Regions from separate parts of the Pantoea nemavictus genome, predicted to be linked through region 1. Evidence: predicted binding sites of a transcription regulator. Region 1 holds the regulator's gene; each other region holds the start of a gene.
The links. The regulator CRP, encoded in region 1, controls carbon source genes, mostly activating them, when cyclic AMP is high. The targets are predictions, from matches to a motif close to ATGTGANNNNNNTCACAT.

Region 1 (8,279 bases):
CGGATGTGCGCGTGGTGCGCAACGATGCCATTACGCTGCAAGAGATTGAAGCGTTGCCGCTAACGCATCTGGTGATTTCGCCAGGCCCGTGCACGCCAGATCAATCCGGCATCTCGCTTGCCGCCATTCGCCACTTTGCCGGGCGCGTACCGATTCTCGGCGTTTGCCTTGGGCATCAGGCGATCGCCCAAGCGTACGGTGCGCAGGTGGTACGTGCGCGGCAGGTGATGCACGGTAAAACCTCGCGCATACAACACAGCAATCAAGGTGTGTTCCGCAACCTGAATAACCCGCTTACCGTAACGCGCTATCATTCGCTGATTGTGGCGCGTGATACGCTGCCCGCTGAGTTTGAAATCACCGCGTGGAGCCTGCGCGACGGCGAGCCGGATGAGATTATGGGCTTCCGCCATCGCACCTTGCCGCTGGAAGGCGTGCAGTTCCATCCGGAAAGCATCCTCAGTGAACAAGGCCACCAACTGCTGGCTAATTTCCTCAGCGCGTAACTTATGTTTGCCTTCGTATGATTTTTTATGCATATTTTGTGATTATATTTTCACATTAGCTCAACATATAACCCGATGAGGTCATCAATGGCAGCGGAAAAACTAGCGGTAACCCGGGAAACGTTCGATAACGTTATTTTGCCTGTTTATGCACCTGCGCAGTTTGTGCCGGTTAAGGGCAAAGGCAGCCGAGTGTGGGATCAGCAGGGCAAAGAGTATATCGATTTCTCAGGCGGTATCGCGGTAACTGCATTGGGCCATTGTCATCCGGCGCTGGTGGAGACGCTGAAAACCCAGGGCGAAACACTGTGGCATACCAGCAATGTGTTCACTAACGAACCGGCGCTGCGTCTGGCCAGCAAACTTATTGCTGCCACTTTTGCCGACCGCGTGTTTTTTGGTAACTCCGGCGCAGAAGCCAACGAAGCAGCCTTCAAGCTGGCACGTTATTACGCCTGTAAAAAACACAGCCCGTTTAAGAGCAAAATCATCGCCTTCCATAACGCCTTCCACGGTCGCACGCTGTTCACGGTCTCGGTTGGCGGGCAGCCGAAATATTCCGATGGCTTTGGGCCAAAACCGGCGGATATCGTGCATGTGCCCTTCAACGATCTCGACGCAGTAAAGGCGGTGATTGACGATCACACCTGCGCCATCGTGGTGGAGCCGATTCAGGGCGAAGGCGGCGTGGTGCCCGCTACGCAGGCGTTTATGCAGGGTTTACGCGCATTGTGCGATGAACATAACGCGCTGCTGGTGCTGGATGAAGTGCAGAGCGGCATGGGCCGCAGTGGCAAACTGTTTAGCTACGAGCATTACGGCATCAAGCCCGATATTCTCACCAGCGCAAAAGCGCTGGGCGGCGGATTCCCGGTGAGCGCGATGTTAACCACCAACGACATTGCATCGGTGATGGCGCCGGGCGTACATGGCACCACCTACGGCGGCAATCCGCTGGCCTGTGCGATTGCTGAAACCGCGCTGGATATCATCAACACACCGGAAGTACTGGAGGGTGTGGAAGCGCGCCGTCAGCAATTTGTTGAAGCGCTGCAAGCCATCGACAGCAAATTCGATATTTTCAGCGAGATTCGCGGCAAAGGCCTGCTGATAGGTGCCGCGCTGAAGCCGCAATTCGCCAGCAAAGCACGCGACATCCTCAATGCTTCTGCAGAGGAAGGGCTGATGATTCTCACCGCCGGCACCGATGTGATTCGTTTTGTGCCGTCGCTGGTGATTGAGCCAACCGATATTGCCGAAGGCATGACGCGTTTCGCGACGGCGATTGAAAAGGTGCTGGCCGCTTAATCTGCTTTCGGACGTAACACCTTGAGCCAGCGGCCATGATGCGGTCGCTGGCTCCACGCCAGTGAAGAGATGGTGTGCATGACGTTAAGGTGCTGCAAAATCCGCTTCACATGCTGTTCGACAATCGTAACCGGCCCTTCGTTAAGATTCTCCGGCGCTTCCAGAATATTGCTGTCGTTGCCCGGCCCGTCATACGCCAGCCGCTGCTGGCAACGCTGCAGCGCAATTTCACAAGATTGCAGATAACGTTCCGCCAGCTTCGCCGTCAACATGGTGTGCTCGCGCGCCAGAATCGTCATGGCGTTAATGTGCTCAACGATAAACTGGCTGTGCGTCACCCACATGCGCATATCTTGCAGATATTTCAGGTTAAAGCCCGGCTCGCTCGACGCCTGGTTCAATGAGTTGAACAGCGCGTTGTGTGCCTGGTTAACCTTGATACGCTGATACGCCAGCTTCTCGGGCGACTGCTCCGGGCCAAGCAGTAGCTGCAGCGCTTCCTGATATGCTTCCAGCGCATCGTGCGCATTCTTGCGCAGCAGTCCGCTTTGCCACTGCGGCCACAGCCAAATCATGCCGGCGAAAGCAATCAGGCAGCCCATCAAGGTATCCATCATGCGCGGCAACAAGAACTGCGCGCCGTTGAGCGACAGCAGCTGCAGCGAATACACCGCAGTGACGGTGAAGCCAATCATCGACCAGCCATAATATTTCCGCGTGATCAGATAGCTCGCCAGCGTGATGCCCAGCATAAACAGCAAGGTGATTGATTCTGGCACCGCCAGCTGCAGCGAGGCCGCGGCAATCAATAAACCGGCAAAGGTGCCCAGCGCACGGTGCTGAATACGCACGCGCGTGGCGCTATAGCCGTTCTGGCTGACGAACATAATCGTCATCAATATCCAGTACGGTTTAGGGATATTAAAGAACAGTGCCAGCGAGCTGCCAAACATCAGCATCACGGCGAAGCGGGCCGCAGTGCGTAAGGCGGTGGATTTGAACGACAGATAACTGCGCAGTGCTGGCAACAGCGGCAAACGACGTTGACGATCGGCCATCAGGTCGCGCGTGTAGAGCGGTTTCTGCGTGCGCAATACGCGGGCGATGCGGCTGAAGTGGTAGAGGCAGAAATTGCCGACCGGATTATCCGGATGCTGGCGGGCAATTTTCTCTAGCGCGCCGAGCTGTTTCTCCATATGAAAGCGATCCGGCAGCTGATGATAGAGAATGGCATCGGCCAGCACGCGTAACCGTGCGGAGATAATTTTGGCGTTCCAGCGGATCACCGCTTCAGCGTGACTCTCCTCCACCAGCTTCTGCACCTCTTCAGGCTGATGCAGGCTGACCGAGATGTGTTCCTGTAAATCCAGCGCCACCTGGAAGGCGCGCGTCAGGCGCTTGTGGCTGTTATCGCGGCTGGCCGACAGCATATGCATTTGCTGGTAGCAGGTGGTAATGAGATCGACCGCCTTTTGCTGACGTGCCAGCAGCGGTGGCAGCGCTTTTTCCGGATCGGTTAGCTGCGTCAATAAGGTGTACTTGGCATCGCAATAATCGGCCAGTTCGCGGAACAGCAGGCTGAGTGATTCGCGCATCGGCTGCTCTTTCCACAGCCAGAACCAGAACCAGTTGAATAAGCCGTACCACAGCGTGCCGCCAATATAGAGCAGCGGCGGCACCCATATCGGCATGCGCCTAACCAGGCTGAGCGTAAAGATGGCGGCGATTAAAGTGGCGGGCAGCAGGCGTGCATGCAGCGGGCCGATTTCGCCGGTTACGCCGATCAGCAGCGGCAGCGCCAGCAGGATCAGCGGCAGCGGAATCTGGTAAGCGGTCAAAATTTGCATCAGGAAACTGCCGGTGGCAAACAGCGAACCACCGACAATCAGGCGTTTGAAGAAGCGTTTATGCGGCGTATCCAGACCCGCCATATTGCAGCAGGCAGGCACTAACGAGAACAGCAGACCTTTTTGCAGATCGCCAAACAGCCAACCGAGAGCCACAGGCAGGCACAGCACCAGCGTTTGCCGCAGCGCATAGTTGACTTCAGGATGATAGATGATTCGGCGCCACATCAGCTCATCGCAAATAGAAACGGCGCGATGTTGCCATCACGCCGTGGGTGAGAAGAAATTAGCGGGTGCCGTAAACGACGATGGTTTTACCGTGTGCGGAGATCAGATTCTGATCTTCCAGCATTTTCAGGATACGGCCCACAGTTTCGCGTGAGCAGCCCACGATCTGACCAATCTCCTGACGGGTGATTTTGATTTGCATGCCGTCTGGGTGAGTCATCGCATCTGGCTGTTTAGCCAGATTAAGCAGCGTTTGCGCAATACGTCCTGTCACATCAAGGAAAGCGAGGTTGCCCACTTTCTCCGATGTCACTTGCAGACGACGCGCCATTTGCGACGAAAGTCGCATTAAAATATCCGGGTTTACCTGAATCAGCTGACGGAATTTTTTGTAGGAAATTTCAGCCACTTCGCAGGCAGACTTCGCACGCACCCAGGCACTACGTTCCTGGCCTTCTTCGAAAAGACCGAGTTCGCCGATGAAATCTCCCTGATTGAGGTAGGAGAGAATCATCTCTTTGCCTTCTTCATCTTTAATCAGTACCGCTACGGAACCTTTAACGATGTAGTACAGCGTTTCCGCTTTCTCACCCTGATGGATGAGCGTGCTTTTGGATGGATATTTGTGAATATGGCAATGGGACAGGAACCATTCGAGTGTAGGGTCTGTTTGCGGTTTGCCGAGAACCATTCGCTATTATCCTCTGTTGTAATCGTGCCCAAAATACAGGGGGCATTTTTTCCCTGTCAGGCGGTTTAATCGTCGAGCGTTTCCAGTAATGGAAAAATTATTCCGGGTCATTCTTAAGCTACGCTTTTGATTCTTCCCGCCTTCGTCTGTAACGACGAAAATATTTTCAGCACTGTTTGTAGCACAGCTTTTGCGAGCTGTCTTGTGTTGTCTCGCTTCAGCAAACGGGGGAATAGTCTGGATTGCTGTTTATCAGGTGAAAGCGTAATCTGGCGGCAAAACCGCCGCTTCAGGAGAAAGAATCATGCAGGCACGAGTGAAATGGGTGGAAGGTCTTACCTTTCTCGGAGAATCCTCATCCGGTCATCAGGTATTAATGGACGGTAATTCCGGTGATAAAGCGCCAAGTCCTATGGAGATGGTGCTCATGGCCGCCGGTGGTTGTAGCGCCATTGATGTGGTGTCGATTCTGCAAAAAGGGCGCAGCGATGTCGCCGATTGCGAAGTCAAACTGACGTCAGAACGCCGCGAAGAAGCTCCACGCATTTTTACCCATATCAACCTGCATTTTATCGTCAGCGGCAAAGCGTTGAGCGATAAAGCCGTAGCGCGCGCGGTTGATCTCTCTGCGGAAAAATACTGTTCTGTGGCGATTATGCTGGGCAAGGGCGTGGAAATCACCCACAGCTATGAAGTGATCGAGCTTTAATGCTTCCAGGTGCGCATCAATGCGCACCCTACGAAATCATCGCGTTTTTTGTAGAGTCGCCATTCATGGCGACCGGTTCCATACCGGCGAGTAACCCTCACTCAATCCGTTTTCCTTCAATTAGTCGCTGAACCAGCGGTAGCATTATCAGTTCCATCGCCAATCCCATTTTGCCGCCCGGCACCACCAGCGTATTAATGTGGGAAATAAACGATCCCTGAATCATCGCCAGCAAATAGGGGAAGGCGATACCTTCCAGCCCGCGGAAGTGAATCACTACGAAGCTTTCATCGAGTGATGGAATTTCACGTGCGGCAAACGGGTTTGAGGTGTCAACGGTTGGCACGCGCTGAAAGTTGATGTGCGTGCGTGAAAACTGTGGCGTGATGAAGTTGATGTAATCCTCCATCGAACGCACCACCGAATCCATCACCGCCTCACGTGAATGGCCGCGCTCGCCGGTGTCGCGCACCAGCTTCTGAATCCACTCAAGGTTAACAATCGGCACCACGCCCACCAGCAGATCAACATGCTCCGCCACATTCTGCTGCTGTGTGACCACGCCGCCGTGTAAGCCTTCATAGAACAGCACATCGGTGTTTTCCGGCAGCGGTTGCCACGGCGTGAAGGTGCCGGGCACCTGATTCCACGGCACGGCTTCATCGTAGGTGTGCAGATATTTCCGCGATTCGCCCAGGCCGGTTTGGCCATAATGCTTGAACGTTTGCTCCAGTAAGCCAAAGTCGTTGGCTTCCGGGCCGAAATAGCTGATGTGGCGGCCGAGATCGCGCGCTTTGCGGATCGCCATGTCCATTTCCGGACGCGTGAAGCGATGGAAACTGTCGCCCTCTAATTCCGCCGCATGCAGATTAAGCTGCTGGAAAATCTTGCGGAAGGCGAGGCTGGTGGTGGTGGTTCCGGCACCGCTGGAACCGGTGACGGCAATAATTGGATGCCTGGCTGACATAACAGAGCTCCCTGTGAGGTCCGGCGATGAGCATTGTTACCACGAATTGCGCTTGGGTGCATCAGCCGCGGAATTCACCCTTCGGCATGATATTGATGGATTCATGCAGTTCTGACCACACTAACACGACGTCGCCGCGCTCCAGCTGACGCCGCACATCGGCAACTTTTTGCAGCAAACTGCGCTCCTGCTCGCCGTAATCGGTGCCTTCGCGTAACACAAAGGTTTCAATCAGATTTTCCAGCGTGTCCGCTTCGAGTTCTTGCCAGGGAATAATCACAATTACACATCCAGATACGTTGAGAGCCAATCGGGTACGCGCTGTTCCAGCCACATTTTTGGTTTAAGCAAGCTGCCGCCGACGAAGCCAACGTGGCCACCGTGCTGCGTCAGCTGATACTGCGTGGAGGCTGACAGCTGTTCGGGGCGCGGGATCACGGCATCGGTCATAAAAGGATCGTCTTGCGCATGGATGATCAATAACGGTTTGCGCACGCCGGTCAGCAGCGGCATGGCGCTAGCACGTTGATAATAGTCGTTCGCGTCAATAAAACCGTGCGCACGTGCGGTTATCGCATCATCAAATTCGCGTAAGCGGCGAAAAGCGCGCAGTTGGCTGAGATCGACCGGCAACGTGCCGGGCCAGGCGTGTAATTTACGCGTGGCGTTCTTCTTCAGCCGCGTCAGCAAATAGTGCTGATAGAAACGCGAGAAGCCGACATCCAGTTTGGTGCTGCACGGCTCGAGCGCCAGCGGTGCTGAGATGGCGATGGCGGCATCAATGGGCGCATCGTTACCTTGCAATCCCAGCAGGCAGGCCAGCATGTTGCCGCCGAGCGAAACACCCACCGCAGCAGTCGGCACCGTGCCCCATTCACGCTGCAGCCAGTGCAGGAAAAAGGTGGCATCTTCGGTCTCACCGGAGTGATAGATGCGCTCCAGGCGGTTCGGTTCGCCGCTGCAGCCGCGGAAGTGCATCACTACCGCCAGCCAGCCACGTGCCTGACACGCCTGCATCAAGCCGTGCGCGTAGGGGCTGCGAAAGCTGCCTTCCAGGCCATGAAACATCACCATGCGCGGCTTGTGACGCGCCTGCGCCGGATCTTCGCTCCACGCTAAATCAACAAAATCGCCGTCCGGCAAGTCAAGACGCTGCCAGTGCGGACGTAAGCTGACCCGGCGGCGCAGAATGCGCGGCAGCAGCGTTTGCAGGTGCGCGTTAGTGAATCCGCGCAGTGGTTTAAAGCGCTCGCCGCTGGGGCGATCAAAATAGCTTGGGTAAAGGCTTGTCTGATGCATAAGTCGCTGATAGCTTCGATGGGTTGTTCGCTTTACTGGGTGAGGAGCACCCGAATATACATGGAACTGAGTCTTTTTTTATCAATGTTAGGTTTTCTTTGGGTCGCAGCCATCACGCCCGGGCCCAATAATATGTTACTTACCGCCTCTGGTGCTAATTTTGGCTTCCTGCGCACCATTCCGCTGCTCATTGGTATCATGATTGGTATGCAAGTCATGTTGCTGATGGTGGCATTTGGTATCGGCAGTCTTATCCTGCTTTATCCCTCACTACATCTGATCCTGAAGATTGCCGGTAGCCTCTATCTGCTGTGGCTGGCGTGGAAAATCGCTACCGCCGCGTATGAAAAGCTGGAAACCGACGATGTCACGGTGAAGCAGATGCCATTCTGGCAAGGCGGTTTGCTGCAGCTGATCAACCCGAAAGCCTGGCTAATGGCGCTCGGTGCTGTGGCCAGCTTCAGCCTGGCGGGCACGGAATATCTTCATTCGGTGGTGGCGATTAGTCTCGGCATGTTGATGGTGAACGTGGTTTCCGGCGTGATCTGGATGGGCTTTGGCTCAATGATTGGACGTTTGCTGCGCAGCCCACGCGCATGGAAAATCTTCAATCTGGCGATGGGCTTGCTTACTGCAGCCTGCGTGTTGCTGATCTGGCACTGAGTTAACTGGAAGCGCGCTCGACGCGCTTCCAGGGCAATACTTCATGCACCATCGCTGAGTT
Region 2 (8,279 bases), 1.2 Mb from region 1:
CTGCATACCCTGCGCTGCCATGTTCTCAATGCCCAGCGCTTTGGCACCGAGATGGCAGCCGTGATCGCAGCCACAACCAGCGCGGTAATCGGTTTCGCCGACAATATCCACATTGGCCTTGTAACCGTTGTAGAACACCATTTCCGGCTCGCCGTTATCGTTAACGTCAAACCACTGGCCCATATGCGCCAGGCTGTCCCATTGCGTTGAATATTGCAGTGCCAGCGTTACGCTATCGTCGCAAATCACATCGGTAAGCTGCGGATTATCACGCGAAAGAGGATAGGTCATATTGGCATGTTCACCGCGTCGCGTGGCATTGAGTTGAGGTGGTGGACGGCGTGGATTCATCGCCGTACCGCCGGGCAAATCGAGTGGCAAACTCAGGCAGAAGGTTTCGCCCGTCTTCACCTCTGCGATACCTTCCCGCACTTTGGCAGCCGTAAGCAGATTAAGTCGACCGAGCTGATCATCCGCACCGAAATCGCCCCATGTCGATTGGGCCGGACGTTTTTTCCAACGCGCATTCATACTTCTCTCCTTAAGGTGCCATCCAACGCGGCATTACGCTCTGCACCCATTGGCTCTACGCGCGGCAGCCAGAACGCGTAAATCAGCGCACCAACCACGCCAATAACACCGGCAATCTCCAGTGGAATTACGAACGAATGGGTGAACTGCATCAGCACGCCAATCAAAATCGGTGAGATGATCCCGGCAAGATTTGCCGCCATGTTTTGAATGCCGCCGATAGTCGCCACATTGGCGCGATTGGGCGCAACGTCCGAAGGTAACGCCCATAATGCTGCCGAAGCAAACGTGGCGGCGAAGTTGGCAAAGCACAGCGCCGCCAGCGCCAGGCCTACGGTCGGCGAGAAGGCCGCCAGCCCAATTGTCGCGCTACCGAGCATGCCGCCTACCAGCGGGATCTTGCGCGCCACGCTGAGCGAATAGCCACGACGTACCAGCGCATCCGACAGCAATCCGCCACACCAGCCACCAACAATTGCGGCAACGCCCGGCAGCATGCCGAGTAAGCCGAACTTCATCAGCGACAGATGAAAGGTTTCCACCAGATAGGTGGGAAACCAGGTGAAGAAAAAGTACGAGACGAAGTTGATACAGAAGAATCCGGCCATCATCGCCTGCACGGTGCGCTGACCCAGCAGCTGGCGCACGCTCATCGGATCGCCGGTTTGCGGATCCTGGTTGGCTTCGATAAATTCCACTTCTTCGCGCGTTACGCTGGAGTGCTCGCGTGGATCGCGATACCACAGATACCACGCCAGCGCCCACACTACCGCTACCACGCCCGAAATCACAAAGGTCATACGCCAGCCGACCAGTGCAATCAGAAAAGAGATGATCGGAATGGCCAGCGTGCCGCCAATTTTGCTGCCGTTATTGAATGTTGCGGCGGCGAAGCTGCGCTCCTGGCGCGGGAACCAGCGCGTAACCGTTGAGGAGCTGGCGGGATAGCTTGGCGCTTCCACGGCACCGAGCACAAAGCGAAAGCCAACCAGCGCCGCAATTGAACTGGCAAGTCCGCATGCGGCAGTGGCTAATCCCCATCCAAGGCTACTCAGCGCAAAGGTAATGCGCGGACCGAGTTTATCCACCAGCCAGCCTCCTGGCAGTTGAAACAGCACATAGCTCCAGAAGAAGGCGGAGAGCAACAAGCCGCTGTCGGTAGGCGAAAAGTTCAGCTCCTGGCTCATAAACGGCATCGCTACGCTCATTGCAGCGCGATCGATATAGTTGATGGCAATGCCGACGGACAGCACCGTAAGAATGACGAAACGAAATTTCCCTTTCGCTTTACTTGCCGAAATTGCAGCAGGTGATCCATTGGAATGTAGCGACATCATCGCCTCCAATTATTTTTATTTTCAGTAGGGGAAAATCCGCATCAGAACGATGCGGCGGGTTAGGCGCTTACGCGCCGCTTGCCACAGAATGGGAGTGCGTCACCTGTTCCTCATCCACGATAGGTTCAACTTTACCCATCAGGAACAGATAGTTAAGGATACCAATCACCACCAGCACCGCCGAGAACACCAGTGCCCAGGTGAAGTGGCCGGTTGCACCGACGATGGCGCCGGTAATAATCGGGCCAACGGCACCGCCCATGTTGGAGACGGTGTTTTGCAACCCGGCGACAATCGATACGCTGTTTTGCGGCGCAACATCGCCCGGCAGCGCCCATACCTGTGAGGCCGCAACGGTGGTGCCCGATTTTGCGATACACAGCAGCAGCACGGTCATGAACACTGAGTCGGTAAACGGCGCAAAGCCGATGCACAGCGCCATCAACAGGCCAATGGTGAGGAACAGTTTGCGCGTGGCGGTCAGCGACAGCACTTTATTATGCACCATGCGATCCGATGCCCAACCGGCCAGCACTTCAATCACCATGCCGCAAATCAGCGGCAGCGCAGCCACCATCCCCATTTTAAGGAAATCCATGCCTTTATCTTTCACCAGATACGTCGGCAGCCAGGTGATAAAGAAGTAGGAGGTGTAGTTGATGGTGAAGAAACCAATGCACATCGCCCAGATATTGCGATAGCGCAGCAGCTTGTACCACTTCATCGGACGCACGCTTTTATCGCCATGCTTCTGCGCCTGGCCGTCACGGATAAAGCGCACTTCCTCTTTGCTGATCGACTGATGATCTTCCGGGTTTTCGGCGTAGATAAAGTACCAGGCGATAACCCAGAACAACCCTAATGCACCAATGGCGAGGAAGGTTAGACGCCAGTCGAACATGGCGATCATAAACACAATCAGCGGCATCGCCACCGCCCCCCCAAACTTCGAGGCGCTGTCGAACAGGCCCGACACCGTGGCGCGTTCGCGGTCCGGGAACCAACGCGCGGTGATGCCGGCGTTGCTCGGATAGGCAGCCGCTTCACCCACGCCTAGCGCTAAACGCAGCGCCAGCAGCGATTTAAAGCCGGTCGCCAGACCCATCGCCATGGTGGCGATTGACCACCAGCCGACGGCAATTCCCAGGCCTTTTTTCTGGCCGAAGCGATCGGCAAACCAGCCCGCCGGTATCTGCAGCAGCGCGTAAGACCAGAAGAATGCGGCCATGATAAAGCCCATCATTTCTGGATTGATATCGAGCTCTTTGATCAGATGCGGTGCCGCCGCCGAGAGAACGGTGCGGTCAATGTAGTTAATGGCGATGGCCAGCCACATCAGGCCAGCGATCCACCAACGGATACGACTCGAGCGTGCAGAGTTAGTCATAATAATTATCCACTCGAAAAAGGGTTACAGGGAAAGGCGGCGAATTATTCCAGCCCATTCATCACGTTAAGCGGGCGTTCACCCTGGCAAATGCACTGCACGATTTGCGTCACGCAACGTTCGCCTATCGCGCTGATGGCACCGTCGGTATAACCGGCGAGGTGCGCGGTGGGGATGAAGTTGCTGAGCGTGAACAGCGGATGCTCCGTCAGCGGTTCTTGCACGAACACGTCAGCCGCAGCTCCGGCAATCACGTTATCCAGCAGCGCCTGATAGAGATCCTGCTCATTCACCACACCGCCGCGTGAGGCATTAATCAGGAAGGCACTCTTCTTCATGCGTTTCAGCCGGGCGGCATCAAACAGGTGGTGGGTTTTGTCGGTCAGCGGCATATGCAGGGTGATGAAATCGCTGGTTTCCGTCAGCTGATCCAGCGTGACGAATTCGATGCCGTGCTCGGCAGCAAATGTCTCATCTGGATAAAAATCGAAGGCAATCACCCGCATGTTGAAGCCTTTAGCGCGCAGCGCGACCTGCTTGCCGATATTGCCCAGCCCAATAATGCCCAGCGTTTTGCCGTAGACATCGGTGGCAAAAATGCGCGGCCAGTGTCCGGCGCGCGTTTCAATCGCCGCCTGAGTTACCTGGCGCGCGCAATTCAATATCAGCGCGAAGGCGAAATCGGCCACCGCATGTTTGTTGGCGTCCGGCACGTTAGTGACGTAAATACCGCGTGCGCACGTGGCATCCAGATTGATATTGTCGACGCCCACGCCGTGCTTACAGACGATTTTCAGCTGTGGCGCCAGCGCCAGCAGCGCCTCGTTGACGTCGGTAAAGGCGACGATCAGCGCGACCGTATCAGCCAGATGCGGCTCAAGCGCGCTTAGCGGCGCATCGGCGGGCAGGGTGATCAGCTCAAAACCCTGTTGTTGTAGGGTTTCAATGGGCGTCGCCTCATATTTAGCAAACGACGGTGAGGTGCAGATGACTTTCATAAATCTTCCCGATGTTGAAAATACAGCTAAGAGCCGGTGCCGCGATTAACACGGTGCGCATAAATGCGCACCCTACAAAACGCGTAGGGTCGCCATTTATGGTGACCTGGCAGGCCGCTCACCCGGTGATTACTGCAAATATTGATTCACGATCTGACGAATTTTCTGCTCTTCGTCGGCAGAGAAACTCACCGCATAGCGGCTGTCGCCCACGTCAAAGCCGAGCAGCGACACCGCTTTTTTTACTGCAGCAGGCGAGAAGCCGACGCTATACAGATCGGTGCGCAAGCCGGTGACATTTTCCTGCGCCAGACGAGAACCTTCGATATCGCCAGCGTGGAAGCGTGCCCAAATGGCGTTGATCTCTTTGGGGGCGACGTTGGCGAGCCCTGAAATACAGGCCGAGCAGCCGTCGACGAAGCCCTGATGAATCAGCGAATCCGGGCCATTCAGTACATCGAAGCTATCGATGCCTGCTGCCGCCTGCAGAAAACCGCTCAGGCTTTCATAGCTGCCAGCGCTATCTTTGATGCCGATGATGTTCGGATGCGCAGCCAGCGTGCGCACGGTCTCCGGCTGCAGCGTGTTGCCCGTGCGCGCCGGGATGTTATAGAGGAACAGCGGCACATCGATGGCGTCAGCTACCGCGCGATAGTGGGCGATCAGCTCTTCCTGTTTCAGCGGCACGAAGTAGGGCGTAATCACCGAAACCGCATCCACGCCCAGCTTCGCCACTTGCTTGCCGAGACGAATGGTTTCACGCGTCGAGATTTCGCCAATGTGCGCCACTACCGGCGCGGTGCCGTTAACTTCATCGACGCAAGTCTGTGTCACCGCCAGCTTCTCCTGCTCGTTCAGCACGAAGAATTCACCGTTGGTGCCGCCGCAGAAAATACCGTTGCCAGCACTTAACTGGCGTTTGACCTGCTCGCGCTGGGCGACGGGATTAAAGGCACCGTCGCGTTCGAAGGTGGTAACGATGGCGGTTAACACGCCCTGAATTTTCTTACTCATGTTGTCCTCGATAATGCTTAGTGGCTCAAAGCGGGAAACAGCGTCAGGTAGACGTTGCGTACGTCATCTGCGCCCACTTTCATCGGTACATTCTTCATCAGACGCTGCACGTCGAGTGCGGCTTCAACCAGATACGGCAGGTGATCCGGGCCGATACCCAGCTCTTCCAGACTGGCGGGCAGCTTTAGGCGTTTTACCAGCGCGGCGAAGTACTCAACCAGCGCGTGAGATTTGGCTTCTTCATCCAGTGACGTATCGGCATCGGGCAGCAGATCGTAAGCCTGAGCGAATTTGCTCACCGCCGCTGGACGCACAAAGCGCATGCACGGCGCGAGCAGAATGGCGTTAGCCACACCGTGCGGCAGATGATATTTACCGCCCAACGGATAGGACATGGCGTGAACCAGATGGGTACCGGCATGCGCAATCGACGCACCGCCATAATAAGATGCCCACAGCATATTCAGGCGCGCTTCAAGGTTATCCGGCTCAGCGAGAGTGGTTTCGAGGCTGGCAAACAGCTTTTTCATGCCGATCAGCGCATAGTTATCGCTTACCGGATTCGCCACGGTAGCGGTAAAGCATTCGATCAGATGGCACAGCGCATCGATACCGGTAGAAGAGGCGATATGCGGTGGCATGCTGGTGGTGAGCTCCGGTATCAGCGCGACATAATCCGGCAGCATCACCGGCGTGATTATGCCGACTTTGGTCTCTTTCTCCGGGATCGCCAGAATGGCGTTCGGCGTGGCTTCCGAGCCGGTGCCCGCCGTGGTGGGAATCAGCAGCGAAGGGGTGCGCGTCTGCGGTTTTTCACCGGCCAGCAGCGCATCCAGCGTTGGCGCGTCCGCGACGCACAGAATAGAGAGCAGCTTAGCGACATCCAGTACGCTGCCACCGCCGACGCCAATCACCAGATCGACATCGGTGGCCGGTAGCGCAGCGACAATGGCCGCCACATCGTGCTGGCTTGGCTCTGGCGGCACCGAATTGACGATGCTCAGGCTAGCCAATTGTTGCTGCAGCTGGGCGATCAGCCTCTGAACCGCCGGAATGCCTTCGATATTCTTATCGGTCACCAGCAGGGCTCTCTTCTTACCTCGTAGTAGATAGCTGAGGTCATTGAGCGCCTGAAAGCCACTTATCACGGTGCTGTTGATATTCATTACATACCCTTATCGCGTTTTTTGTGCTGAATGATTAATTTTGCTCAAACAGCGCGAGGTCCATCATTTCAGTGCCTAATTTTATAGGACAAATTGATTTCAATTAATTTGATCTTGCTCACATATAATCAATCATGATTGAATATAATCATTGCAGCACGGCAGTAGCCGTTAAAGGAGAGAAAATGACTTCACAGCCATGGAAAACGCCCGTCTTAGTGATTGCCGATGATTTTACCGGTGCTAATGATGCGGGCAGCGGGCTGGCACGCGCCGGAGCGCGCGTGCATGTGCTGTTTGACAGCAGCACACCCCATCCAGCTGGCAGCGCTGATGTGCTGGTGATCAGCACCGATAGCCGCGCGGTAAACGCGCAAGAAGCGGCGCGTCGCACCCTTGCTGCGCTGGAGCAGCATCAGGCGATGGCCAACGATGGCTGGCTGTTTAAGAAGATCGATTCCACGCTGCGCGGCAATCCCGGTGCGGAAATCAGCGTGGCGCTGCAGGCCAGCGGCAAAAAATTAGCATTGGTAGTGCCGGCGGTGCCGAAACTGGGGCGTACCACGCGCAACGGTGAAGTCTGGATCGATCAGCAGCGTTTGATTGATACCGAATTCGCCAGCGATCCCAAAACCCCGGTTACCAGCAGCCATGTGCTGACGTGCCTGCAAATGCAGAGCATCTTGCCCGGCGAGACCCTCGACCTCGCCACGGTACGCGGCGCACAACTGGCCCAGGTACTGGCGCACAAACAGGGGTTGCTGGTGGTGGATATCGAGCAGGACGCCGACCTTGCCTTATTAATGGCGGCGGCGGCCGCGCTAGATGAGCGGCCACTATTGGCCGGAGCCTCAGGCCTGAGCGATGCGCTGGGCGAACTGCTGGCTGCCCGTCGGCCGCGTCCGGTGCTGGCGGTGGTGGGTTCGATGAGCGCAATGGCGCAGCAGCAAATTGCGCGCCTTGCCAGCCAGCGCGACATCCGCATTATCGACATTGATATCCGCCAGCTGTTTGCCCAGCCTGCCTGGCCGCAAGCCGCCGTATGGCAACAGGCGATGCTGCAGGCGCTGCACGATGGCGCGCATTGCGTGCTGCGCACCACGCAGCATGTCGATCAGCGTCACGACATTGAGCAACTCTGCCAGCAGCATCAGGTTTCGCGGCAGGCATTAGGCGAACGCATCTGCCAGTTTCTCGCGCAGTTAACCAGCACCGTTTGTCGTCAGGTGCAGCCTGCGGGGCTTTATCTCTCCGGCGGAGATGTGGCGATTGCCGTGGCGCAGGCATTAGGTGCCAGCGGTTTCCAGATTCAGGGCCTGGTGGCGGGCTGTGTGCCGCACGGGGTTTTGCTTAACAGTGAATTACACCTGCCGGTGATGACCAAAGCAGGTGGCTTTGGTGACGAAAACACCCTGGTAGAAGCCATTCGTTTTATTGAGGAGAAGTTGAGTGAATAAAATTATTGCGATTACCATGGGCGATCCGGCGGGCATTGGCCCGGAGATCATCATTAAAGCGCTGGCAGAAGGTGATTTAGCGGGCGTGCCGGCCGTTGTAGTCGGCTGCGCGAACACGCTGCGCCGGGTGATGGGGTTAAATGTGACGCCGCAGGCTGAGCTGCGCGTGCTTGACCAGGTTAACGATGCGCACTTCGCGCCGGGCATTATTAATGTGATTGATGAACCGCTGGCGGATGCGGATGCGCTAAAACCGGGCGTGGTGCAGAAAGAGGCGGGCGATCTGGCGTGGCGCTGTGTTAAGCGCGCCACCGAATTGGCACTGGCCGGAGAAGTTCACGCCATAGCGACCGCGCCGCTGAATAAAGAAGCGCTACACTCGGCAGGTC
Region 3 (8,279 bases), 950 kb from region 1:
CAGCTGGGAGAGCGCTTGCATGGCATGCAAGAGGTCAGCGGTTCGATCCCGCTTATCTCCACCAAATCTCTGTTCGTTCTGAACGCATGATTAAATAACCACGAAGAACCTATAGCGACGCAATTTATTGCGCGGTTTTGCTATTTCAAATTCAAATGCGCACTAAAATGCGCCGCTACACATGTTGTAAGCAGCGCTTTTTTATCAGGCGGTTGCGGCCTGCTGCTGCAATTGCAGCACACGGAAACCGTGTGTGCCATCGCGATCCAGCTGCGCCACCAAGCCATACTCCCAATCCAGATAGGCCTGCATCACGCTGGGTTCGATATCGGTGCCTTCATACGGGCGGCGATAGCGATCGATCGCGGGTGAAAGTAGCTGCTGCTCACCTTGCTGCGTCGGCAGTTCTGCAGCGCGCCATGCGGCGTTACCCCCTTCCAGCACGAACACCGGCTTGCCGGTTAACTCTGCCACTTGTTCCACCGCGTAACCGGCCAGCAGACTGCTGCCGCAGGTCAGCACATAACGACGCGCCTCAGGCAGCAGCGCTTTACCCTGCTGCTGCAGGGTAGAGCGCAGTAACCAGGCCGCACCCGGAATATGGCTGTTAAGGTGATTGGCGCGGGTAGTGAAGTCCAGCACCTGCGTCTGGCCCTCTTCCAGCCATGCCGCTAACTGTTGCGGTGACACGAATTCAGGTTGAGCGACTGGCGGCACCTGTGCCTTCCAGTTACCGGTTTCACTGAAATCACTGGCCTGCAGTTCTTCCAGTACCGAAACCTGCCAGCCAAGCTGTGCCAACCAGGAGGCGGTCATATTGGCGCGGACGCCATCATCATCAATCAGCACAATCCGTGCGCCACGCACGCTAGCGTAATGGTCGGTTTCCTGTACCAGCTGGCCACCAGGCACGTGGCGGCTGCCGGGCAGATGCCCGGCGGCATACTCTTCGGCATCACGCACATCAAACAGATAGGTGGTGCGCGTTTCCTGCTGCCAGCGTTTAAGCGTGGCCAGTGGGATACGTTCCACACCCGCACGGTCAGCGATGCTGCGCGCACTATTCGCTGCCTGACGCTGTGCCGTTTCGCTGGTCTCGCCATAGCGGCGCGCCTGACCTTTATCCAGCGCATGTCCAGCCAGCGTCCAGCCAATAGTGCCATTACGCAGCGCGAATACCGGATTACGCACGCCGGCATTCACCAGCGATTGCGTGCCGATGATGCTGCGGGTGCGACCAGCGCAGTTCACAATCACCGTGGTTTCCGGCGACGGCGCGATATCACGTACGCGCAGCACCAACTCTCCGCCAGGCACGCTAGTGGCGCCAGGGATACTCATGGTTTGGTACTCGTCGAAGCGACGCGCATCCAGCACTACCACGTTGGCTTCGCTATTAATCAGCTGATGTACTTCGTCCGCTGACAGGGAAGGGGTGTGATTGTGATGCTCAACCAGCTCGCCAAATGCTTTGCTGGGTGAGTTCACATCGATAAACAGTTCACCGCCTGCCGCCTGCCAACCGGCTAAATCATCGGCCAGCAGAGCAACGTTGCTGTAACCCTGTGCGGCAATGCGTTCAGCGGCGGTTTGCGCCAGGCCTTCGCCATTGTCATATAGCGTGATAGCGGTGGTGCGCTGCGGAATACGATCCAGCAGCTCAAGCTCCAGCTTGGAAAGCGGAATATTCACCGCAAACAGCGGATGCGCGGTGGCAAACAGCGCTTCATCACGCACATCAATCAGCGCCACTTCCTGCTGCTGACGCAGGGCATCAATAATTTCCGCCGCCTGGCGTAAAGGAAAAACGGCTTTAGTCATGTGAAAGGTCCCAAATGTTCGGTAAGTAACGGTTGCTGTAACCGGAGATAAACGTTTTTTCGCTGCCGTCTTCGCGATAGACCGCGCGTTTTACTGCACCAATGTTGGCGCCATAAACGTGAATGCTAATGGAGACGCGGTCGTCATAGGCATTGCTGACGCGATGAATATCGCCAACCGTCGGCGATACCGCTTCGACGCTGCCGGGATCGAGTCGCACGGGAGCACCTTCCGGCTTTAAACCGTTGGGTCCAGGCTGCCACGATTGTGAAATTTCCGCGCCGCGCAGCATGCCAATTAATCCCCACACGCGATGGTCGTGAATGGGCGTTTGCTGGCCCGGTCCCCAGACGAAGCTCACCACCGAGAAGCGCTGCTGGGCATCAGCGTGCAGCAGATATTGTTGATAGTGTTCCGGATGGGGCTGTGTGAAGGCGTCGTCCAGCCAGTCGTCATGACGAATCAACTCGCCGAGCCATTCGCTGCCACGCTGCAAAATCGTGGTTTCCTCGGGCTGGGTATCTAACAAATTGGCCAGATTAGCGACGAAGTCGCGCAGGCGGTGATGCTGATAATGGCTCATGAGGCTCAGGCGCTCCTTTTATCAGCGGCAGAGAGCGCAGCGACTTTCTCGCGCGTCAAAGGAATCAGCTCGCGCCCATACTCCACCGCATCGTTAAGCGGGTCGAAGCCGCGAATCAGCACGCTATGAATGCCAAGGCGATAGTATTCCAGCAGCGCATCGGACACTTGCTCTGGCGTTCCCACCAATGCGGTGGAGTTGTAGCCGCCCTGAACCAGCTTCGCCACGCCGGTCCACAACACTTTATCCAGGCGATCGCCTTCGTTGGCGGCAGCGAGTAAACGCTGCGCCCCGACGCTCTGCGGCTTGGCCTTACCAAAAGCAAAGCCGCTTTCCGTAAGCTGTTTCTCGGCGGTGGCGCGGATATGTTCAGCACGTTCCCAGGCTTCTTTTTCCGTTTTGCCAAGAATCGGGCGGAACGAGATATTAAAGTTAATCTCGCGCCCCTGTTTGGCGGCAGCGGCACGCACGTTGCGCACGGTTTCTTCGGCTCCTTTCAACGGTTCACCCCATAGCGCGAACACATCGGCATGGCGTGCCGCCACCTCAATCGCCTCCTGCGACGATCCGCCAAAATAGACCGGCAGTTTTTTCTGCAGTGGTTTGATGGCGGAGAACGCCTGTTCAGCCTGATAAAACGCACCTTGATGATCGTAAGGCTGCGAGGACTCCAGGCTCTGCTTCAGCACGGTGAGGAACTCATCGCTGCGCGCATAGCGCTCGGCTTTATTCAGGAAGTCACCATCGCGCCGCTGCTCGACATCGCTGCCGCCGCTGATGATGTGCACGGCTAAACGGCCGTCGGTTAAGTGGTCGAGCGAGGCCAGTTTGCGTGCTGCCAGGGTTGGCGCGACAAAGCCTGGACGATGCGCCAGCAGAAACTTCAGCGTCGAGGTATGCGCAGCGGCGTGGGCAGTAACCAGAAAACCATCCGGTTGATCTGACCAATAGCCGACCAGAATGCGATCAAAGCCGGCTTCTTCATGCGCGCGTGCAAAGCGGGCAATATATTCTTTATCGAACAGCGGGCCGCTGGCCGGGATGATTTCGGAAGCGAGGCGGTGGCCAATCATGCCAAGGAATTGAATGCTCATGCGGTTCTCCTGAAGTGACGTCATGGAGAAAAACTACGGGCGCAGGCGGTATGAACGGAAATTCAATATTGTGCAAAGGTTTTGCATTTAACGGTGAAGCGGGTGATAGCGCGGGGAAAGTTGCGGAGCGACGAGATAGAACCGATTGAAATAATTAAGAAGAGAAGGGCGAGCCGCAGCTCGCCCAGACCATCAGAAGGCCAACACTAAACCGGCGATGGCGGCAGACAGCACGCTCACCAGGGTTGAGCCGTACAGCAGTTTCAGGCCGAAGCGCGAAACCACGTTACCCTGCTCTTCGTGCAAACCTTTAATCGCACCCGCCACAATTCCGATAGAAGAGAAGTTAGCAAAGGAGACGAGGAATACAGACAGAATACCTTCCGCATGTGGCGAAAGCTGACCGGCGATTTTCTGCAGATCCATCATCGCCACGAATTCGTTGGACACCAGTTTGGTCGCCATGATGCTGCCAACCTGCAGCGCTTCGTGTGAAGGAACGCCCATCACCCAGGCAAACGGATAGAACACATAACCCAGCACGCCCTGGAAACTGATACCGAAGATCAAATCGAACAAGGCGTTCAGACCAGAAATCAGCGCGATAAAACCAATCAGCATCGCCGCCACGATAATCGCTACTTTGAAACCGGCGAGAATGTATTCGCCCAGCATTTCGAAGAAGCTCTGACCTTTATGCAGATCCTGCAGCTGCAGGTCTTCTTCGCTATCAACGCGGTACGGGTTAATCAGCGACAGCACAATAAAGGTGCTGAACATATTCAGTACCAGCGCAGCCACCACATATTTTGGCTGGAGCATGGTCATATAGGCGCCGACAATCGACATGGAAACGGTCGACATTGCGGTCGCTGCCATGGTGTACATGCGGCGCTGCGACATCTTGCCGAGGATATCCTTATAGGCGATAAAGTTTTCTGACTGTCCCAAAATCAGAGAGCTAACGGCGTTGAAGGATTCCAGTTTGCCCATACCGTTAACTTTTGACAGCACGGTACCGATGCCACGAATCACCCACGGTAAGATGCGGAAATGTTGCAGAATACCGATTAATGCGGAGATGAACACAATCGGGCACAGAACATTAAGGAAGAAGAAGGCGAGGCCTTTTTCGTTCATGTTGCCGAACACGAAGTTGGTCCCTTCGGCCGCATACTTGAGCAGATGATCAAAGACGCCGGCGAAACCCTGTACGAAACCGAGGCCGACTGATGAGTTGAGGAAGAACCACGCCAGCAGTACTTCGATCACCAAAAGTTGGACGATATAGCGAATGCGAATGCTTTTACGATCGTGACTGACCAGCAAGGCCAGCACGGCTACCACCACCAGTGCTAAAATAAAATGCAAAACATGGGACATGTCGGCTCCAAATTTGAGGAGGGTTGTATTTTGTTGCGTATTCTATGTAACGCGTTACTTAAAAACGAGATCAAAACCACATTATAAGTATTCGCTATCGCGATTTTTCTCAGATAAGTCTGACCGCTCACAACCCCGTTACAATTCTCTCACAAGAAATATCCACAAAAACATTGTCTATAAAATGACCCAAGCGTAGAGTCAATTCCGTTGTCCTGGTTTTGGCAAGAACCACCTTTACCAAAATGTATAGCAATGGCTATACTTCATAGCACCATCTATTAATACGATAACTATAACCATATTTCATCTGCCTTGTTCACCTCTTAAGCTGCTCAGGTCAACAAGCATTAAGACAGGGTAAAACTATGCTAGAAAGCCGCACCGCTGAGCGCGCCGCTCGCGGAGCCAGAAAGATTAAGCTTGCGTTGCTGGGCCCCGCCTTTATCGCGGCGATTGGTTATATCGATCCCGGCAATTTTGCTACCAATATTCAGGCCGGCGCCGCCTACGGCTACAAGCTGTTATGGGTGGTGGTGTGGGCCAACGTGATGGCGATGCTGATTCAGCTGATGTCGGCCAAACTCGGCATTGCCACCGGCAAAAACTTAGCGGAGCACATTCGCGATCGCTTTCCGCGCCCGGCGGTATGGTTCTATTGGGTGCAGGCGGAAATCATCGCCATGGCTACCGATCTCGCCGAGTTTATCGGCGCAGCGCTCGGCTTTAAGCTATTACTGGGTATTTCGCTGCTGCAGGGCGCGGTGCTGACGGGGATCGCAACCTATCTGATTCTGATGCTGCAAAGTCGCGGGCAGAAGCCGCTGGAGCTGGTGATTGGCGGCCTGCTGCTGTTTGTTGCGGCGGCCTATATTGTCGAGCTGTTTTTCTCCCAGCCGAACGTCAGCGAGCTGGTGGTTGGCATGGCGCTTCCTTCGCTGCCGACTTCCGATGCGGTTTTCCTGGCTGCCGGCGTGTTAGGCGCCACCATTATGCCGCACGTGATTTATCTGCACTCGGCGCTGACGCAGCACGGTAATAAAGGCAGCAAAGCTGAGCGCTACTCCTCGACAAAGCTGGATGTGGCGATTGCGATGACCATCGCGGGCTTTGTCAATCTGGCGATGATGGCCACCGCAGCGGCGGCGTTCCACTTTAGCGGCCACTCTAAAATTGTCGATCTCGACCAGGCCTACTTAACGCTGCAACCGCTGCTGGGTCAGGCTGCCGCCATTGTGTTTGGTTTAAGCCTGGTTGCCGCCGGTCTCTCTTCTACGGTGGTGGGAACGCTGGCAGGACAAGTGGTTATGCAGGGCTTTATCCGCTTCCACATCCCGCTGTGGTTCCGCCGTACCATCACCATGTTGCCGTCCTTTATTGTGATTTGGGCCGGCTGGGATCCAACGCGTATTCTGGTGATGAGCCAAGTGCTGTTGAGTTTTGGTATTGCACTGGCGCTGATTCCGCTGCTGTCATTCACCGGCAACCGTGAATTGATGGGCGATGAGATGGTGAACTCGCGTCTGATGCAGAATGCCGGGCGCTTGATTGTGGTGCTGGTGATCGCCCTCAATCTCTACCTGCTGGTCGGCGAAGCGCTCGGTTGGTAAGCGCGCGATAAACAAAAAATCCCGCTATCAAGCGGGATTTTTTGTTTAGTGATGATGATGATCGTGGTGGCCACGACGATCGTCATGGCGGTGATCGTGACGATGATGTTCACGACGTTCACGTTCATGCCAGCGACGTTCGCGCTCACGTTCATAGGCGCGATGACGTTTCCACTCTTCATGACGCCACCAGCGATTATCATTGTACTGGTAGCGATCGTTCCACCAGCGCGGCTCGCGCCAGCGGCCGCCATCCCAGTAATTACCGTGACGATCGCGATCGCCAAGATGCAGCGTGACGCCGGGACCCAAATTGATGGTGGCGCTATTAGCTTCTGCTGTGTGTGTGGCTAATGGGGATAAAGTTGCCAGCAAGGCGGCAAACAAAATTGCACGTTTCATAACTTCTCCTTTTCAGTAGCTTATCTCTGCCACCGTTGCGCTAGTTTGCCACATCGGACCAGGTAAGCCTTGAGAATCAGTCTGAAAACGCTGAGGGAAATCTGAATTGAGAATTTTCTGCTGCGAAGAACGCCCGACAAATGCCGGGCGGGTAAACGTTTACACCAAGATATTATGGATGGCGCTAATTTCGTCTGTGCTTAGCTCTGGCTGGCTCAACATCTCCACGGCGTCATCAATCTGCGCAGTTTTACTGGCACCAATTAATACCGAAGTGACGCGCGCGTCGCGCAGCACCCAGCTCAGCGCCATTTGTGCCAGCTTCTGACCGCGCTGTTGGGCAATCGCCTGCAGCTGACGCACTTTTTCCATCTTCTCTTGCGTCAGCTGGTTCTCATTGAGGAACTTACTGCCGCTGGCGATGCGTGAATCTTCTGGAATGCCCTGCAAATAGCGGTCGGTTAACACGCCACCTGCCAGCGGAGAGAAGGCGATGCAGCCGACGCCGTTTTCGCCCAGCACATCCAGCAAACCCTGCTCTGGCGCGCGTTCAAACATCGAATAACGCGGCTGATGGATCAGGCACGGCGTGCCGAGATCGCGTAGAATCGCAATCGCTTCGGCGGCTTTCTCTGCTGGATAGTTGGAGATGGCGGCATACAGCGCTTTACCCTGACGCACCACCTGGTCCAACGCGCGCATGGTTTCTTCCAGCGGCGTTTCGGGATCCGGTCGGTGATGATAGAAGATATCCACGTACTCCAGCCCCATGCGTTTCAGGCTTTGATCGAGACTGGAAATCAGATATTTGCGTGAACCCCAATCGCCGTAAGGCCCGTCCCACATGGTGTAACCGGCTTTTGTCGAGATCACCAACTCATCGCGTAGCCCATGAAAATCCTCGCGCAGGATACGACCAAAGTTGGATTCTGCCGATCCCGGCGGTGGGCCGTAGTTATTGGCGAGGTCGAAATGGGTAATGCCGCGATCAAAGGCGTGACGTAGCAATTCACGGCTGTTATCCACGCGCGTACTGTCGCCAAAGTTGTGCCACAAGCCCAGCGAAATAGCCGGTAACTTCAGGCCGCTACGGCCACTACGACGATATTGCATTTGTTGGTAACGTTCGGGATGGGGAAAAGCAGTCATGCAGCGTTCCTGTCTCAAAGGGGAGAAAGTGACATCAGCATAGCAGTGTATGCGTTTACACTAAGGCGAAACGCGCCGAAGATCGCAACTTACAGAATTATCTGTCGTCGTAACGATAGCTTGCCACAAATCCCCGTTTCACGACGGTGAAAATCTCGCCAATTCAGCCACATCGCTAATACTCCTGATCATCCCCTTAACAAGGAGTTGTCGATGAAAACCCTCAATGTTGGCGAG

Region 2: WH298_RS13345 (iron-containing alcohol dehydrogenase) is a predicted target of CRP. The motif match lies at 6,540-6,557, and genes of this name have one in related genera.
Region 3: WH298_RS03630 (NupC/NupG family nucleoside CNT transporter) is a predicted target of CRP. The motif match lies at 4,946-4,963, and genes of this name have one in related genera.

The regions. Positions count from the first base shown of each region.
Region 1 is NZ_JBBGZW010000001.1:1,735,143-1,743,421, reverse strand. It holds gene WH298_RS07995 (aminodeoxychorismate synthase component II) at 1-506, shown strand, start outside; gene argD (bifunctional acetylornithine/succinyldiaminopimelate transaminase) at 594-1,814, shown strand; gene WH298_RS07985 (YccS/YhfK family putative transporter) at 1,811-3,889, opposite strand; gene crp (cAMP-activated global transcriptional regulator CRP) at 3,948-4,580, opposite strand; gene WH298_RS07975 (OsmC family protein) at 4,885-5,289, shown strand; gene WH298_RS07970 (phosphoribulokinase) at 5,387-6,256, opposite strand; gene WH298_RS07965 (YheU family protein) at 6,318-6,536, opposite strand; gene WH298_RS07960 (hydrolase) at 6,539-7,555, opposite strand; gene WH298_RS07955 (LysE family translocator) at 7,616-8,218, shown strand; gene WH298_RS07950 (LacI family DNA-binding transcriptional regulator) at 8,220-8,279, opposite strand, start outside.
Region 2 is NZ_JBBGZW010000001.1:2,929,045-2,937,323, forward strand. It holds gene WH298_RS13320 (cyclase family protein) at 1-531, opposite strand, end outside; gene WH298_RS13325 (MFS transporter) at 528-1,865, opposite strand; gene WH298_RS13330 (MFS transporter) at 1,936-3,255, opposite strand; gene WH298_RS13335 (phosphoglycerate dehydrogenase) at 3,300-4,253, opposite strand; gene WH298_RS13340 (dihydrodipicolinate synthase family protein) at 4,383-5,267, opposite strand; gene WH298_RS13345 (iron-containing alcohol dehydrogenase) at 5,285-6,433, opposite strand; gene dtnK (D-threonate kinase) at 6,619-7,890, shown strand; gene WH298_RS13355 (D-threonate 4-phosphate dehydrogenase) at 7,883-8,279, shown strand, end outside.
Region 3 is NZ_JBBGZW010000001.1:784,155-792,433, reverse strand. It holds tRNA gene WH298_RS03650 (tRNA-Ala) at 1-64, shown strand, start outside; gene WH298_RS03645 (rhodanese homology domain-containing protein) at 205-1,821, opposite strand; gene WH298_RS03640 (cysteine dioxygenase family protein) at 1,814-2,404, opposite strand; gene WH298_RS03635 (LLM class flavin-dependent oxidoreductase) at 2,410-3,498, opposite strand; gene WH298_RS03630 (NupC/NupG family nucleoside CNT transporter) at 3,691-4,881, opposite strand; gene WH298_RS03625 (Nramp family divalent metal transporter) at 5,250-6,491, shown strand; gene WH298_RS03620 (DUF2502 domain-containing protein) at 6,537-6,893, opposite strand; gene mgrA (L-glyceraldehyde 3-phosphate reductase) at 7,053-8,042, opposite strand; gene WH298_RS03610 (alpha-keto acid decarboxylase family protein) at 8,256-8,279, shown strand, end outside.